2 linked regions of the Rhizobium sp. N324 genome follow. The main gene of each other region encodes a partner of the protein of the gene in region 2 in a complex. Links are inferred from orthologs where the notes say so. Each region holds a gene or a part of one and is shown on either strand. Other genes may lie near its edges.

Region 1 (13,623 bases), 3.2 Mb from region 2 along the record:
GATGCCAGCCCTTATGCGGCGCTCGCCAAACGCTTTCCGCAGGTGCCGCCGATCGAGATCGCGATGACGGCGGCCGAAGTCCTGTCCGAGCGGCTTCACAATGCGAACAGCCAGATCGACAGGCTGATGTCCGTCACCAAATCCATCCGCGCCATCGAAAATTTCTTCCGGCGATTCAAGCCGAAAACCCGTAAAGAACGTTTCCTGGAAAAATCCAAGGATTGACCGACGCACCTGCCCCAAAGGTGCGACGGCTGAGTGCGCGCTGCGGTGCGCCGTCTTCAAAGGCCCAGCGCCGTCAGCATGACGAAGGTGGCAAAGAGGATGAAATGCGTCATACCTTCGATGGCGTTGGTCTCACCGTCGTTGAGGTTGATCGCCGCGGCAATCAGCGTGATCGTCACCATCACCGTCTGCACCGGGGTCATCGCCATGATGAAGGGCTGGCCGGTATAGAGCGCGATCGCCTCCATCACCGGCACCGTCAGGATCACGGTGGAGAGCGAGGCGCCCATAGCGATGTTGACGGTCGCCTGCATGTGGTTTCTGAGCGCTGCCCTCAAGGCGGTCAGGATCTCGGGAGCGGCTGAAATCGCCGCGACGATGACGGCGGTCACGGCGATCGGCGCGCCGCTGTCGCGCAGGCCCTCGGTCATGAAGGCGGCCATGAACTCGGCCAGCAGGCCGATGATGACGACGCCGACGAGAATGGTGGCGATCGAGATTGCGGCCGGCTCGTTGGAGCCATGTTCGTCCGGACTCTCCTTCATCCGTTCGGAGCGCGGGTAGCTGTAGCTGAAGAAATAGCTGTGCTGGCCGACCTGCATGCGCAGGAAGAGGCCGTAGAGCGCAATCATTGCGACAATGGTGAAGGCGGAATAATAGTGCCATTTATCGCTGGGCACGAATTCCGGAACGATCATCGAGATGCCCATGGCGGTCAGGATCATCACGCCGTAGGTCTTGCCCGAATTGTCGTTGTAAGGCTGTTCGCCGTGCTTGAGGCCGCCGAGCAGGGCGGCGAGACCCAGAATGCCGTTGATATCGAGCATCAGGGCGGAATAGATCGTGTCGCGCACCAGTGTCGGCGAACTCTCTCCGCTCATCATGATGGCGAGGATGATGACCTCGACGGCGACGGCCGACAGCGTCAGGATCATCGTGCCATAGGGATCGCCGACCTTGACGGCGAGCAGTTCGGCATGATGGGCGACACGGATCGAGGCGAGAACGATGGTGCCGACCAAGGCGGCGGCGGCGATGAGCGCGACACCACGTCCCATCTCGATCACGGCATGTTCCAAGACATAGGCGACCGCCGCAACGGCAAGCGCGGCGACCAGAAACTTCTCTTCTTTCAAGCGTGACGCAATCCCCACGTCCTAGCTCCCGTCCTGATTCATGCGTTTTATCTAAGTCACTGATTTCGCATATCAAGCAGGTTGCTATCCAGTGCCATTTGCAGTCTTTGACGTTTAATGGAATACTGAACGCCATCGGGGCCGGAAAGCAGATCGCGGCGTCCTCGAATTCTCGTCAAGCGGCCGCGATGATCCGGATCCTGTCCGGAAGCGTGCGAATGCGCAAAAGAAGATGAGGAGACGGATGCATGATCAAGGTGGTCTACGAAGTCGTGCCGCATGACGGCGGTTGGGCCTACAGGCTTGGAGGCGTCTACTCCGAAGCATTCCCGACCCATGCCGAGGCGCTCGAAGCTGCGCGCATCGTTGCGGCCGAACAGCAGGTCGGCGGCGATTCCGCCGAGATCAGTTGGCAGGATGAAAACGGCAAGTGGCATGAAGAATATGCCGAAGGCGGCGACCGGCCGGAAACCGAGGTGGTGGATGGTCAGTGGAAGGACCGTGCGGCTGGAGCCTCGCAAGGCATTTGAAGTCAACCATCGTTTGCCAAAGCCCGCGCGACAATCGCGTCGACGAAACCGCGCTTCTCGGCGGTATAGCGGTTGCCATCCATCCTGAATTCGGCTGCCAGCCTGCGTTTGAGCGCGGCATATTCGGCCGCTGCGTCTGGATGCGCGATGAGATAATCCCGGAAAGCCAGCCTGTTTCGATGCGTGCCATTGCCGGCCGGGCAGAGATAGACCCGCTGCCGCGGCACCGACCCTCTCGATAAAAACGCCCAGACCTCGTCGTCATAACGATTGCCGCGCGGTTCGTAGTCTTCGGTCAGAAGTACGCGCGTGGCATCCTCGATATGCCCGAGGCCGGGAAGAACGACGTCGATGTCGATGAGCGGCTTGGCGGTCATGCCTGATATGGACGTGCTGCCGAGGTGATCGATGGAGAGCGCCTGCGGCAGCAAGACGAGCAACCTGTCGCGGATGCGCCGGAAGGCCTGCGGCCACTGCGGATCGTAGGGCACGAGTTCAACCGGGTCGTGGGTCATTTGTCTTCATCCGCTAAAAGCGCGGCCCATCAGATAGGACGCAGTTTGAATGCTCTTTTCGGTTGAAGGTTGCGCATGATTCTCTGCGAAAATCGAATCTGGATTTCGAGAGGTTAAGTGCCGATCGAATATCGGTGATAGTCCTGAAGCCCCTTGACCAGTGCGTCGAAGGTGGCGCGGCAGCGCGGCGAGGTCTTCAGGCTCTCATGCATCGCAACCCACGTGCCGAGCGGGATCTTGAACGCATCCGGCAGGAGGTGAACCAGATCGGGATTATCACGTGCGAGCCCGATCTGGCAGAGACCGATGCCGACGCCGGCGCGGATCGCCGAAAGCTGGGCGAGATTGCTGTCGGTCCTGTAGGAGAAGTCGACGCCCGGCACTTCATAGCGTTTTGTTACCATGCGGACATAGGCCGTCTGCCGGTCGAAGCCGATGAGCCGGTGGTTTGCGAGATCAGCCAGGCTTTGCGGAATGCCGTATCGTTCGAGGTAGCGGCGATGGGCGTGGAAACCGAGCGGGATATCGCCGATGCGGCGTACGACGAGCGCGCCTTGCTGCGGCTCGGCCATGCGCACGGCGATATCGGCCTCGCGGTTCACCAAATCCTCGATCGCATCGGAAGACGAGAGCTCGATCTGGAGTTCGGGATAGGTCTCCTGCAGCGGTCCGAGAATCCCCGGCAGCACTTCGACGGCGATCACCTCGCTGGCGCTGACCCTGACGGTTCCGGCGACGCGCTCGCGCTCACCGGATGCGGTGCGCAAAAGGGCGGCGGCGGTCGCCGCCAGCGTCTCGGCATAGGGCTTCAGTGCCAAGGCGGCGTCGGTCGGCAGCAGCCCGTTCGGGGATCGGGTGAAGAGCTCGGCGCCGATTGCCGTTTCCAGTGCGTCGACATGACGGCCTATGGTCGGCTGCGTCAGCCCCAACTCGCGGGCGGCGGCCGAAAGCGATCCTTGCTGGAGCACGGTCAGGAAACTGCGGTAGAAATCCCAACTCGGTTCGGTTCTCATATATTTTTGTATAGCAGCTGAATGTATTTCGTCAATTTTGTTTATTCCGGCCCGGTGGCATTGTCCTTCTATTCAGTCGAAGGAGATGGTTGTCATGAGCAGCGAAATGAAGACGACGGTGCTTGTTCTCGGCGCTACCGGCGGTATTGGCGGCGCGGTTGCCCGCAAGCTGCTTGCGCGCGGCTGGCGCATCCGGGCGCTCAACCGTGAAGCCGCCAAGGCGTCGAGGCGCGAGCCGGCTTTCGAATGGGTGCAGGGCGATGCGATGAATGCCGGTGACGTGTTGAGGGCGGCCGATGGCGTCAGTCTGATCGTGCATGCCGTCAATCCGCCCGGCTACCGCAATTGGGAAACGCTGGTGCTGCCGATGTTGGACAATACCATCGCCGCTGCCCGCGCCGTCGGCGCACGCATCGTACTGCCTGGAAACGTCTACAATTTCGGTCCCGATGCCCTGCCGGCGCCGGCGGAGGAAAGCCCGCAGCATCCGCTGACGAAGAAAGGGGCAATTCGCGTCGAGATGGAGAAGCGGCTGGAAGCGGCATCGCAAGCCGGTGTTGGCGCGATCATCGTCCGGGCCGGAGATTTCTTCGGCCCGGGCACGACTGGAAACAGTTGGTTTTCATCGGGTTTCGTCACGCCCGGCAAGCCGGTCGGCACGATCAAGAATCCGGGGCAGCGCGGCATCGGCCACCAGTGGGCCTATCTGCCCGATATGGCGGAAACCATGGCCCAGCTCATTGAGCGGGCCGATCGGCTGCCGCTCTTTGCCCTCTACCATATGGAGGGGTTCTGGGATGCCGACGGTATGCAGATGGCCGAAGCGATCAGGCGTGTTGCCGGCGGTAAGGCGAGGATCGGCCGTTTTCCCTGGTGGATCGTACCGCTCGCCGCGCCGTTCGTTCCGATCATGCGCGAGATCAAGGAGATGCGCTATCTCTGGAAGGTGCCGCTCAGGATGCGGAACACCAGGTTGATAGCCGAACTTGGCCAGGAGCCGCAAACGCCGATCGACGAGGCCGTCAGAGCTTCGCTTGTGGCTCTCGGCTGCCTGCCGGAACCGCATCATGACACGGCGACGGCCCTGATTATGCCTTCGCCTGAGAATGCGGGTTAAGTCTCGAGTTCTGCCAACGCGATCCGGGCGACCGTCAGGGCCTTTTCTGCCTGCTCGATGTTGGGGTCGCCGAGGAACCAGGCGGCGGATAGGCCGGAATAGGCGGCGATCCATTGCAGCAGCCGCTTCGGCTCCAGCCGAGCCTCTGCCGAAACGACAGCGAGCTGGCGGCGGAAACGGGCCGGATCGGTGATGACAGGCAGTTCTTCATTGGCGAAGATATTGGCGAAATCGAAGCCGCGTTCGCCATGGAGCCGCTTCGGATCGATCGCCAGCCAGCCGCGCGCCTCGAAATCTAGAATGTTCTCGTGATGAATATCGCCATGCAGGACGGTGAGGTCGCGCGGATCGGCGAGCAGGGCGTCGGCAATCGCCGAGCAATCGGCCAGCGTGCCGCCATGGTTTTGGGCTGCCGGCTCCAGATCGCGGAACCAGCGGGTGAGGGGCACGGGATCGGGCAGCGGTTTTTCGCGCGGCGCATGCAGCCGTGCCGCCGTCCGGCAGAGGATGCGGCTCGCCTCATCGTCCTCGCCGTTCATCGCCATGGCAAGCAGCGAGCGTTTTCCCGTCGCCCGTTCCAGGAGCACCGCGTCGTCTTCATGAGCATAGACATGGGCCGCGCCGTCGCCGTCCCACCACTGCATCAGCAGCGCCCCGTATCGTTCGTCGATATCGGTCGCCACTTTCAGCATGGCGGGCCTCTCCTGCCAGAGCACGGGCAGCAGGCGGCTTGAATGGGTGATGATAGGCTCGCCGTCTGCTATCAGCGACCAGCGATTAAGATGGGGAGCGAACATGATGGCACCCTACAGAGACATATCAAAAATGGAAATCCCGCCTTTCGGCGGGATTCACGTTGGCGTGGATCGGTTCAGGCGACCTTTTCGAGGGCGGGGTAATCGACATAACCCCTGGCGGTGCCGCCATAGAAGGTCGCCTGGTCGGGCGTGTTGAGCGGCAGGTTGTTCGCCAGCCGTCCGACGAGATCGGGATTGGCGATGAAAGGTTTGCCGAAGGCGACGAGGTCGGCGCGGCCGCTTTCGACGGCGTCGATCGCCAGATCGCGGTCATAACCGTTATTGACCATCCAGTCGGCCTTGCCGCCGGCCTTTTCATAAGCCTGGCGCAGCGCCTTATAATCGAAGGAAGGATTGTCGCCCTGGCGATAGTCGCGGTCGCCGCCGGTCTGGCCTTCGATGACATGGATATAGGCGAGAGCGTATATTGCCAGGCCTTCGACGACGTGGGTGAAGGTCGCTTGCGGATTGGAATCGTAGCTTTCACCCGACGGCGTTACCGGCGAGATGCGGATCGCGGTGCGGCCTGCGCCGATTTCCTTCACCACGGCATCGACGACCTCGAAGGCCAGCCGCGTGCGGTTTTCGATCGAGCCGCCATATTGGTCGGTGCGATCGTTGACGCCGTCGCGGATGAACTGGTCGAGTAGGTAGCCGTTGGCGCCATGGATCTCAACGCCATCGAAGCCGGCGTCGATCGCCGCACGAGCGGCCTTGCGGTAATCCTCGACGATGCCGGGGATTTCGGCGGTTTCGAGCGCGCGCGGTTCGGAGGTGTCGGCAAAGCTGCCGCTGCCGTCGCCATCGACCAGATAGGTCTTGGCCTTGGCGACGCGGTCGGTGGAGGAGACCGGCTTGTTGCCGTTCGGCTGCAGCGTCGTGTGCGAGATGCGGCCGACATGCCACATCTGGACGACGATCTTGCCGCCGCCAGCGTGAACGGCGTCGGTCACGCGCTTCCAGCCGTCGAGAGCCTCTTTGCTATAAAGGCCGGGCACGTCGGCATAGCCTTGGCCCTGATGGGTGATCGCGGTCGCTTCGGTGATGATCAGGCCAGCCGTGGCGCGCTGGCGGTAATATTCGACATTGAGGTCATTGGGGATGGCGCCCGGCGAGCGGTTGCGGGTGAGCGGCGCCATGACGATGCGGTTTTTGACAGTGATGTCGCCGACCTTTGTGGGTTCGAAAAGCTTGGCCATGATGGTCCTTTCTTTTGCGGGGGGATCACTCGGCGGGGGCAAGTGCGGCCCGGCCCCGGGCAGAGAGATAGGTGAGTCCAGTCGCGCCGAGGCCGATCAGGGCCATCAAGGCTGCGGCGAGCGGAACGCGGGTAAGATCGAAGCCGGCATCGATGACGAGGCCGCCGACCCAGGCGCCGAGCGCATTGCCGGTGTTGAAGGCGCCGATATTGATGGTTGAAACCAGGTTCGGAGCGTCCTTGCCGAAGCCGACGACGCCGACCTGCAGCGCCGGCACGGCGGCAAAACTTGCCAGTGCCCAGAGAAAGAGCGTGATTTCAGCCGGGATGAAGAAGTGGCTGGTGTAACTGAAGGCAATCGAGGTGAGGGCGATCGCGGCGAAGACGCCGGCAAGCGTCGCGCCAAGCCGCCAGTCGGCCAGTTTGCCGCCGAGGAGATTGCCGATGGTCAGCCCGAGGCCGATCAGGAATAGCGTCCAGGTGACGCCTTCCGGCGAAACGCCGGTGACGTCGCGCAGCAGCGGCGCGATATAGGTGAAGAGCGCGAACATCGAGGCGGCGAAGAAGACGGTGGTGGAAAGCGCCAGCCACAGACCGCCATTTTTGAGCGCTGCGATTTCGCGCAGAATACTGCCGTTTTCCTGCTGCTTATCCCTGGGCAGGATGGCGATCAGGCCTGCGATAGTGACGACGCCGATGACGGTGACGATCCCGAAGGTGGCGCGCCAGCCATAGGCCTGGCCGATCGCGGTGCCGAGCGGCACGCCGAGAACATTGGCAAGCGTCAGGCCGGTAAACATCAGGGCGACGGCGCGGGCCTTGCGGTCTTCGGCGACCAGGCCGGCGGCGACGACCGAACCGATGCCGAAGAAGGCGCCGTGGCAAAGCGCGGTAACGATACGGGCGATCATCAGCACCCAGTAGCCGCTTGCCAGAGCGCAAAGCAGGTTGCCGGCGATGAAGAAGGCCATCAGCGCGATCAGGGCGGTGCGGCGCTTCAGCTTCGCGGTGGAAATAGCCATCACCGGGGCGCCGATCGCGACCGCCAGCGCATAACCGGTGACCAGCCACCCGGCCTGCGGGATCGTCACCGAGAGATCGGCGGCGACCTCGGGCAGCAGACCCATGATGACGAATTCCGTGGTGCCTATCGCAAACGAGCTCAAGGCGAGGACGAGAAGGGCGAGGGGCATTTCAAAGATCCTGCGTCAGTTGCTTCAGGAAGGCAGCGATCGTTTCTTCGTTGCGCTTGTAGAAGATCCACTGTCCGACGCGTTTGGTGGTGACGAGGCCGGCGCGATGCAGCGTTCCCAAATGGGCCGAGACCGTCGACTGCGACAGGCCGCAACGCTCGAACTGGCTGGCGCAGACGCCCATTTCGAAGGGATGCTCCTGCGAGGGGAAATGCTGCTCGGGATTTTTCAGCCAGGTCAGAATGTCCATCCGGGTGGGATGGGCGAGCGCCTTGATAATCTCGTCTTTGTCCATCGTTGTTCGCCGAATTATAAATCGTTATTTATCGATATATTGATCGTCAGGCGCCGATATGCAAATCACGGAGGCGTGAGGCGGCGAGTTTTGTCAGGTGAGCAAAATTTGGGCAAAAAAAGAGGGCCACCGGAAAACCAGGGCCCTTGTAATTGTGAAGGTCAAAAACCTCCAGAGGGGAACAGCTAATGCGGTGGTACTGGGAGAGAAACCACAAGATGCATCAGCTGAGAGAGATATGGTGCTTCCTTGGGCAGGTTTCAATGCTTTTTTGTGCATGCCTGCTATGCGCCGCACAATTTTTTTGCGGTGCGGCATTTCCCGGAGAGCCAAGGCAAAAAAAGAGGGCCACTGGAAAACCAGGGCCCTTATAAGTGTGAAGGTCAAAAACCTCCAGAGGGGAACAGCTAATGCGGTGGAACTGGGAGGAAAAGCCACCATGTGCATCAGCTATGTGCGATATGGTGGTTTAATGGGCAAACGGCAACCCTTATTTGTGCATGCCAGTTATGCGCTGTCCGCATAGTATGGAAATCATTCCATAAATCTGGCTCAAAAATTCCAGTTTCTGGCCTTGCTGACGATGAAATCACGGAAAGCCTTCAGCTTGGCGGCGTTCTTGATCTCATCGGGATAGCAGAAATAGGTGTCGAAGGAGGGGACGTCGGCATTGATCGCCAGCTGGATCAGGCCGGGATCGCGGCCGACGATGTAATCCGGCAGGCAGGCGACGCCAATGCCGAGCAGGGCGGCGCGCTTGATCGAGGTCTGGCTGTTGATCTGCAGATGCGGGATGCGCTTGTTATCCGACGAGCGGCCTGCCACCTCGAGCCAGTTGACGTCGAGCAAATAGCTCGGCGCCGGCTCGCCGAAGGTGATGATGCGGTGATTGTCGAGATCCTCGATCTTCTGCGGCTCACCGTGGCGGTTGATGTAGGAGGGCGCAGCATAGACGTGCATGTGCACGGTGAAGAGCTTGCGCTGGATGAGGTCGGATTGCTGCGGCTGGCGCAGGCGGATGGCGCAGTCGGCATGGCGCATGTTCACATCCACTTCCTCGTTGTCGAGGATCAGCTGGATCTGCACATCGGGATAAAGCTGCAGGAATTCCTGGATCTTGTCGGTGAGCCAGCCCTGGCCGAGACCGACCGTCGTCGTCACGCGCAGCTTGCCGGACGGTGTCTCGTTGGTCTCGGTGAGCTGCATCTTCACGGTTTCGAGCTTCAGCAGCACGTCGTGGGCGGTGCGGTAGAGCAGCTCGCCCTGTTCCGTCAGGATCAGGCCGCGCGCATGGCGGTGAAACAGCTTGGTGCCGACATCCTGCTCCAGCGCGCTGACCTGGCGGCTGATGGCGGATTGGGACAGATGCAGCTTATCCGCCGCATGCGTGAACGAACCCGCCTCGGCAGCTGCGTGAAAAATACGCAGCTTGTCCCAATCCAATGGCATTCCCCCACCCCTCATGCCGATCCTACTCCGCTGCCACGGCGACGGGCACGTGGCTCGTCAGATAGCGCTCGGCTTCCAGTGCCGCCATGCATCCCAGGCCGGCGGCGGTGATCGCCTGGCGGAACGTATCGTCGGTCACGTCGCCGGCGGCATAGACCCCTTCGAGGCTGGTCGCGGTCGAATCCGGCGCGGTCCAGAGATAGCCGTTGTCCTTCAGCTTCAGCTTGTCCTTGAAAAGTTCGGTTGCCGGCGCATGGCCGATGGCGACGAAGACGCCGTCGATCGGCATCTCGGTGATCACACCGGTCCTGGTGTCGCGCAGCCGCGCGCCGGTGACGGATTGCGGCATCGGGGGCTTGGCCGGCGTGCCGGTGATTTCGGCCACTTCGGTGTTCCACAGTACCTTGACGTTCTCCTTGGAGAACAAGCGTTCCTGCAGGATCTTCTCGGCCCGGAAGAAGTCGCGGCGGTGGACCAATGTCACCGACTTGGCGATGTTGGAGAGGTAGAGCGCCTCCTCGACGGCGCTGTTGCCGCCGCCGACCACGATCACATCCTTGTTGCGATAGAAGAAGCCGTCGCAGGTGGCGCAGGCCGAAACGCCGAAGCCCTGGAAATGCTGCTCGCTCTCGATGCCGAGCCATTTGGCCTTGGCGCCGGTGGCGATGATCAGCGTGTCAGCGGTCCAGACCTGGCCGCTGTCGGTGCGGGCGACGAAGGGACGCTGGTTCATGTCGACTTCGGTCACCAGGTCGTTGACGATCTCGGCGCCGACATGTTTTGCCTGCTGCAGCATCTGTTCCATCAGCCAGGGGCCCTGGATCGGATCGGCAAAGCCCGGATAGTTCTCGACATCGGTGGTGATCATCAGCTGGCCGCCCTGTTCGAGGCCGGCGATCAGAACCGGCTTCAGCATGGCGCGCGCGGCATAGACCGCGGCGGTATAGCCTGCGGGTCCGGAACCGATGATGAGCACCTTCGTGTGGCGGGCGGGCATGTCATTTCCTTTCGACTGGCGGGAGGGCGGCGGCTAAGTGGCGATTGCGGCCGTTTCGCGGTCCCTGCGCCATTTATGAACGTCCAATGCTTTTATTCAAGGGCAGCCTTGCGTTACCAACAAGGCAAATCACCCGGATGTGCAAGAATCCGTCATCGGCGTGAAACATTCTTGCGTATTCCGCCGCTTTATATAGAAGCTCCCCGCGGAGAATTAAAGAAAGGCAATGATGTGGGTCGCGCCGAACTCGACGTCATCGATATAAAGATCCTCCGGGAATTGCAGGCCGATGGCCGCATGACCAATGTGGAGCTTGCCGATCGCGTCGGCATTTCGGCGCCGCCCTGCCTGCGCCGGGTGCGCAAGCTCGAGGAAGCCGGCATCATCGAGGGCTACCATGCGATGCTGAACAGCCCGAGGCTGGGCTTCGATCTCGTCGCTTTCTGCATGGTCGGCCTCAAGCATCAGTCGGAAGGCAATCTCAAGGCCTTTGCCGCCGCCACCACCGAATGGCCGCTGGTGCGGCAGGCCTGGATGGTCTCCGGCGACAGCGATTTCCTGCTGCATTGCGTGGCTGAAAATCTCACCCACTTCCAGGATTTCGTCATCGAGGTGCTGACCGCCAACGAACATGTCGATACCGTGCGCACCATGCTGACGATCCGGCAGGTGAAGAAGCTGGGACTGGTGGAAGTCTGAAACCGTCTATTTGCGTGCGGTATAGCCGCCGCGGTTGATGCCGTGGCGCTGGAGCTTGTCGTAAAACGTCTTTCTCGGAATGCCGAGCGCCTCAATGGTGCTGCGCACGTCGCCGTCATTGGCTGTGAGCGCCTCGCGGATGATCTCCGCCTCGTAGCGTTCCAGCCGTTCGGGCAGGGTGCCGCCGCCGGTCGGCTGGGCAGGGACGGGTGCGGCTGCGCCGCCTTCGACGCCCAGCACCACACGCTCGGCATAGTGCGAGAGCTCGCGGACATTGCCCGGCCATGCGTGCGAGGCAAAGTGGCGGCGCATCCCGGGCGACAGCTCCGGCACCTCTCTGCGGAAGCGCTCGGCGGCGCGGGCGGCGAAGTGGGAAAACAGCAGCGGAATATCGTCGCGGCGCTCCCTCAGCGGCGGAATGGAGATCGTCACTACATTCAGCCGGTAATAGAGATCCTCGCGAAAATCGCCGCGCAGCTCGGGATCGCCGAGGTCGATCTTGGCGGCCGCGACGACGCGGAGATCGACCGGGCGCACCTCATTGGTGCCGAGCGGGGTGATTTCGCGCATTTCCAGCACCCGCAGCATCTTGACCTGGGTGGCGACCGGCATGCTCTCGATCTCGTCAAGGAAAAGCGTGCCACCGCTTGCATGTTCAATGCGGCCGGTGCGGCGTTTTTGGGCGCCGGTAAAGGCGCCGGCCTCGTGGCCGAACAGCTCGCTTTCGATGACGGTTTCGGGTAGCGCCCCGCAGTTCAGCGCCACGAAATTGCCCTTCCGGCGGTGGCTCCACTGATGCAGGATCTGGGCCACGACTTCCTTGCCGCTGCCGGTTTCGCCGGCCACGAGCACGTCGACATCGGTATCGGCGATGTGGCGCAGAATCTTCCGCAAATTTTCCATGACCGGCGTCTGGCCGATCAGTGGCGAATTCTCCTGCGCATCCTCGGCCGCTTTGCGCAGCATGCGGTTTTCCAGGATAAGCCGCCGCTTCTCGCCGGCGCGACGCACGCTTTGAACCAGCCGGTCGGCCGCAAACGGTTTGGCGATGAAATCATAGGCGCCGTTCTGGATCGCCTGCACGGCCATCGGAATATCGCCATGGCCGGTCATCAGGATCACCGGCAGGTCGGCGTCCATGCTCTTCAGCGTGGCAAACAGCTGCAATCCGTCGATCTCCGGCATGCGGATATCGGTCACGACGGGGCCGGCAAAGTCGGCGGGCAGGTCGGCCAGAGCGGCCTTCGCACCATCATAGGCGGAAACGGAAAATCCGGCGAGCTCGAGCGTCTGGGCGGTGGCGCGGCGCAAATCCTTATCGTCGTCGATCAGCGCAACCGGCATCACTGTGGTCATGATCTCAAGCCTTCCTCAAATGCACGACGAACCGGGTTCCGCTGCCGTCGCTGTCGACCTCCATCCGGCCGCCGTAATCGCCGACGATATCCTTGGAGATGACCAGCCCGAGGCCGAGGCCGCTTTCCTTAGAGGTGTTGAACGGCGTGAACAGGCCCTTGCGGATCTCCGGCGAAATGCCGGGGCCGTTGTCGGCGACCGTCAGCGCCACCATGTCCCCTTCGCTTGACGTCCTGACCTCGACGCGCGCCTCGTCGGCCTTCGGCGCCACGGCTTCAAGCGCGTTCTGAAGCAAGTTGATCAGCACCTGTTCGAGGCGGATCCTGTTGCCCATGACCTGCAGGTCGGCCGGCGGCAGGTCGATGTCGAGCGTGTCCATGCGGCCGGCAAAGCGGCTGCGCAACAGCATCACGGCGCCCTCGATCACGTCCTTCAAGCCGGTCGGTTCGGCGCCGCCGCGGCCCTTGCGGGCGAAGGTCTTCAGCTCGTCGGTGATCGAACCGATGCGCTCCGTCAGCGCCGCGATGTTTTCGAGATTTTCTCCGGCAGGAGCGGTCTGACCGCGGTCGAGAAAGGTGCGGGCATTGTCGGCATAGGCACGGATGGTCGCCACCGGCTGGTTGATCTCATGGGCGACGCCGGCGGCAACCTGACCGAGGATCGCCAGCCGGTTGGCCTGCACCAGATCCTGCTGCACCGCCTGCAGCTTCTGCTCCGTATTCCGGTGGCCGATGATCTCGGCCTGCAGCCGGTCGCGCGCCTGGCTGAGATCGAGCGTCCGTTCGGCAACGCGCCGTTCCAGCTCCTCCCGCGCCTGCTGTTCCCTGAAAATCTTCAGGGTGACCGTCTGGCGGCGGCGCAGCAGGAAGGCCGCGCCCGCCAGCAGCGGCAAGAGCGTGAGCAATGCCAGCATGCGGGCTTCGCGAACGCCAGCGTCCACGGATGGTCCGAGCGTCACGAGGTGCTGCAAACGCCAGGCGGTGGCTGGAACCGGCATCCCGACATCGAGAAATCTGGTTTTTCCGGCGCCGCCCGGCATGACGATCTCTACGACGTCGAGCCTGTCGCCAAGGCTGCGGACGGTATCGAGCGGCAGCGGCTGA
Region 2 (2,668 bases):
TCTCTCGACCGCATCATCCGTCTTCTCGATGTGCTCGGCAATCCGCACCGGAAACTGCCGCCGGTGATCCATGTCGCCGGCACAAACGGCAAGGGGTCGGTCACCGCCTTCTGCCGCGCTCTGCTCGAAGCCGGCGGCTACAGCGCTCACGTTCACACCTCGCCACATCTCGTCAATTGGCACGAGCGTTATCGCATCGGTGTGGCGGGCGGGCGCGGGCAGCTTGTCGATGACGCCGTCTTTGCCGAGGCCCTGCGGCGTGTGGCCGATGCCAATGGCGGACAGCACATCACCGTCTTCGAAATCCTGACGGCGGTCACCTTCATCCTGTTTTCCGAACAGCCGGCCGATGCCGCGATCATCGAAGTCGGCCTCGGCGGCCGCTTCGACGCCACCAATGTCATTTCCGATCCGGCCGTCTCGGTGATCATGCCCATTTCGCTGGATCATCAGCCCTATCTCGGCGACAGGGTCGAACTGATCGCCGCCGAAAAGGCCGGCATCATGAAGCCGGGGCTTCCTGTCGTCATCGGCCACCAGGAATATGACGCGGCACTCGACGTGCTGATGTCGACGGCCGAACGGCTGCATTGCCCGAGCGCCGTCTTCGGGCAGGATTTCATGGCGCATGAGGAATATGGCCGGCTCGTCTATCAGGACGAATTCGGTCTTGCCGACCTGCCGTTGCCGCGCCTTCCAGGCCGCCATCAATATGCCAATGCCGCCGCCGCCATCCGCGCCGTCAAGGCGGCGGGTTTCACCGTCACCGAGACGATGATGGAAAAGGCGATGAATTCGGTGGAATGGCCGGGCCGGCTGCAGCGCCTGGGCGAGGGCCGGCTGCTGGCGCATGCGCCCGCCGGCGCCGAGATCTGGATCGATGGCGGGCACAATCCCGGTGCCGGCGAAGTGATCGCCGAAGCCATGGCCAATTTCGAGGAGCGCCAGTCGCGGCCGCTTTTCCTCATCATCGGCATGATCAACACCAAGGACCCGGTCGGCTATTTCAAAGCCTTCGCCGGCTTGGTCGAGAAGGTCTTCTGCGTGCCGATCCGCGGCAGCGAGGCGATGATCGACCCGGTGATCTTGTCGAACGCCGCTTATGATGCCGGCTTGGTTGCCGAACCGATGTCGACAGTCGGTGAGGCGCTCGAAGCGATAAAGGCCGTTACCGATCCGGAGGGTCTGCCGCCGCGCATCCTCGTCGGCGGCTCTCTCTATCTCGTCGGCGATGTGCTGTCGGACAACGGCACGCCGCCGAAATGATGGGCGAAATGAAGAATATGAAATGAAAAAGCCCGGCATCACCGGGCTTTTTCATCAATGCGATATCAATCGATCAGGCAGCGTTCGAAATCCAGTTCGAAAGCGCGGTCTTCGGCTTGGCGCCGACCGAGATGTCGGCAACTTCGCCGCCCTTGAAGATCGCCAGCGTCGGAATGGAGCGGACGCCGAACTGTGCGGCGAGTTCCGGATTCTCATCGATATTCAGCTTGGCGACCTTGACCTTGCCTTCCATCTCGACGGAGATTTCTTCAAGGCTCGGCGCAATCATCTTGCATGGGCCGCACCATTCAGCCCAGAAATCGACGACGACGGGTTCTGCGGATTCCAGAACTTCCGACTGGAAGTTGTTGATATCGACTTTCACGGTAGCCATGGGCTGCTCCTTTACCTCGGGTGTTGAACCACATGTGATGGTGCGGTGCCAAATTTTCAATGTCCGGTATTTCACTTTGTCTTGACCGCTGCAAGCGCCAAACCGAGTACCTTTTCGCTCAGCGTGTAAAGCGAGGCGTTCTCGGTATAGACGAGCATGCACTCGATCGGCTTGTCGGGATAGAGCGGCGCCAGGATCTCGCGATAGATCGCCAGCTGTGCCCGGTGGGCGAAGGGGATGGCCGACTCTGTCGCCGGCGGCACCCGATTGGTCTTGTAATCGAGGATGACGACCCGATCGGCAAGGACGGCAAGCCGGTCGATGCGGCCGGAGACGGCATAACGTCTGTCTTCAAGCGTCAGCGTTCCCATGATCGAGACCTCGGGCTGGGCCTGCGAACCGAGGACGGCCTGCAGACCCTCTTCGTCCAATAGTTTCAGAACCGAATCGACGAGCTTGCGGCGTTCGGCTTCCGGCCAGAACCGCGCCGCCCGTTCGGCATAGCGGCCTGCGGCATCGGCCCGCTCCGCAGGCGGAATTTCCGGAAGCGCCTGCAGCATGCGATGGATCAGCCGGCCCTTCTCCATTGACCGATCGCTGGGCTCCTTCTCGCCGAACAGCGGCGAAACGACGAGCAAGCCGCCCTCGTCTTCATCGATGATCGTCCCGGCGCCGGAGGGGCTAAGCGGCCGGGGCAGCTCGGCCTGCGGCGGCAATGGCCGCAACAGACCGTCCGGCAGCCTCTCCTCGCTGTCGCGCTCCCGGCTGCGGTCGATACGCTCGAAGCTTCGTTCCACCCGCGGCACACGCCATTTGATCCCCGGCCATTCGCCATCGGGACTGGAGAATGTGGTCGCCTCGACATGCGGATGGTCGTCGCGCAGCGCCGTCGAGATCATCATATGCCAGGTGTCGTTGCTCACACGCACGCCGCGATAGCCGCAGACGACCAGCCGGTCGGCGGCACGCGTCATGGCGACATAGAGCAATCGGCGGTATTCTTCTTCC

Evidence for each region.
Region 1: the proteins of trxA (region 2) and trxB are in contact, whole or in part, in a crystal structure (PDB 1F6M), measured with the Escherichia coli proteins. The link is inferred for Rhizobium sp. N324 from one-to-one orthologs.

What each region holds. Positions count from the first base shown.
Region 1 is NZ_CP013630.1:3,266,067-3,279,689, reverse strand. The notes cover bases 8,479-11,477. They hold trxB (thioredoxin-disulfide reductase), read right to left. Parts: upstream 10,466-11,477; coding sequence 9,491-10,465; downstream 8,479-9,490. Other genes in these bases: AMK05_RS15700 (sigma-54-dependent transcriptional regulator), read right to left, coding at 11,171-11,477; AMK05_RS15705 (Lrp/AsnC family transcriptional regulator), read left to right, coding at 10,697-11,164; AMK05_RS15715 (LysR family transcriptional regulator VtlR), read right to left, coding at 8,572-9,468; AMK05_RS34615 (hypothetical protein), read left to right, coding at 8,479-8,545. In the rest of the region: AMK05_RS15765 (hypothetical protein), read left to right, coding at 1-225; AMK05_RS15760 (calcium:proton antiporter), read right to left, coding at 282-1,379; AMK05_RS15755 (DUF2188 domain-containing protein), read left to right, coding at 1,610-1,891; AMK05_RS15750 (GrpB family protein), read right to left, coding at 1,894-2,406; AMK05_RS15745 (LysR family transcriptional regulator), read right to left, coding at 2,520-3,419; AMK05_RS15740 (NAD-dependent epimerase/dehydratase family protein), read left to right, coding at 3,514-4,536; AMK05_RS15735 (aminoglycoside phosphotransferase family protein), read right to left, coding at 4,533-5,333; AMK05_RS15730 (alkene reductase), read right to left, coding at 5,408-6,532; AMK05_RS15725 (MFS transporter), read right to left, coding at 6,558-7,724; AMK05_RS15720 (ArsR/SmtB family transcription factor), read right to left, coding at 7,726-8,019; more of AMK05_RS34615, read left to right, coding at 8,117-8,478; more of AMK05_RS15700, read right to left, coding at 11,478-12,520; AMK05_RS15695 (sensor histidine kinase), read right to left, coding at 12,525-13,623.
Region 2 is NZ_CP013630.1:19,672-22,339, forward strand. It holds trxA (thioredoxin), read right to left. Parts: upstream 1,661-2,668; coding sequence 1,340-1,660; downstream 1-1,339. Other genes in the region: AMK05_RS00120 (bifunctional folylpolyglutamate synthase/dihydrofolate synthase), read left to right, coding at 1-1,266; addA (double-strand break repair helicase AddA), read right to left, coding at 1,732-2,668. UniProt on the Escherichia coli protein: Participates in various redox reactions through the reversible oxidation of its active center dithiol to a disulfide and catalyzes dithiol-disulfide exchange reactions.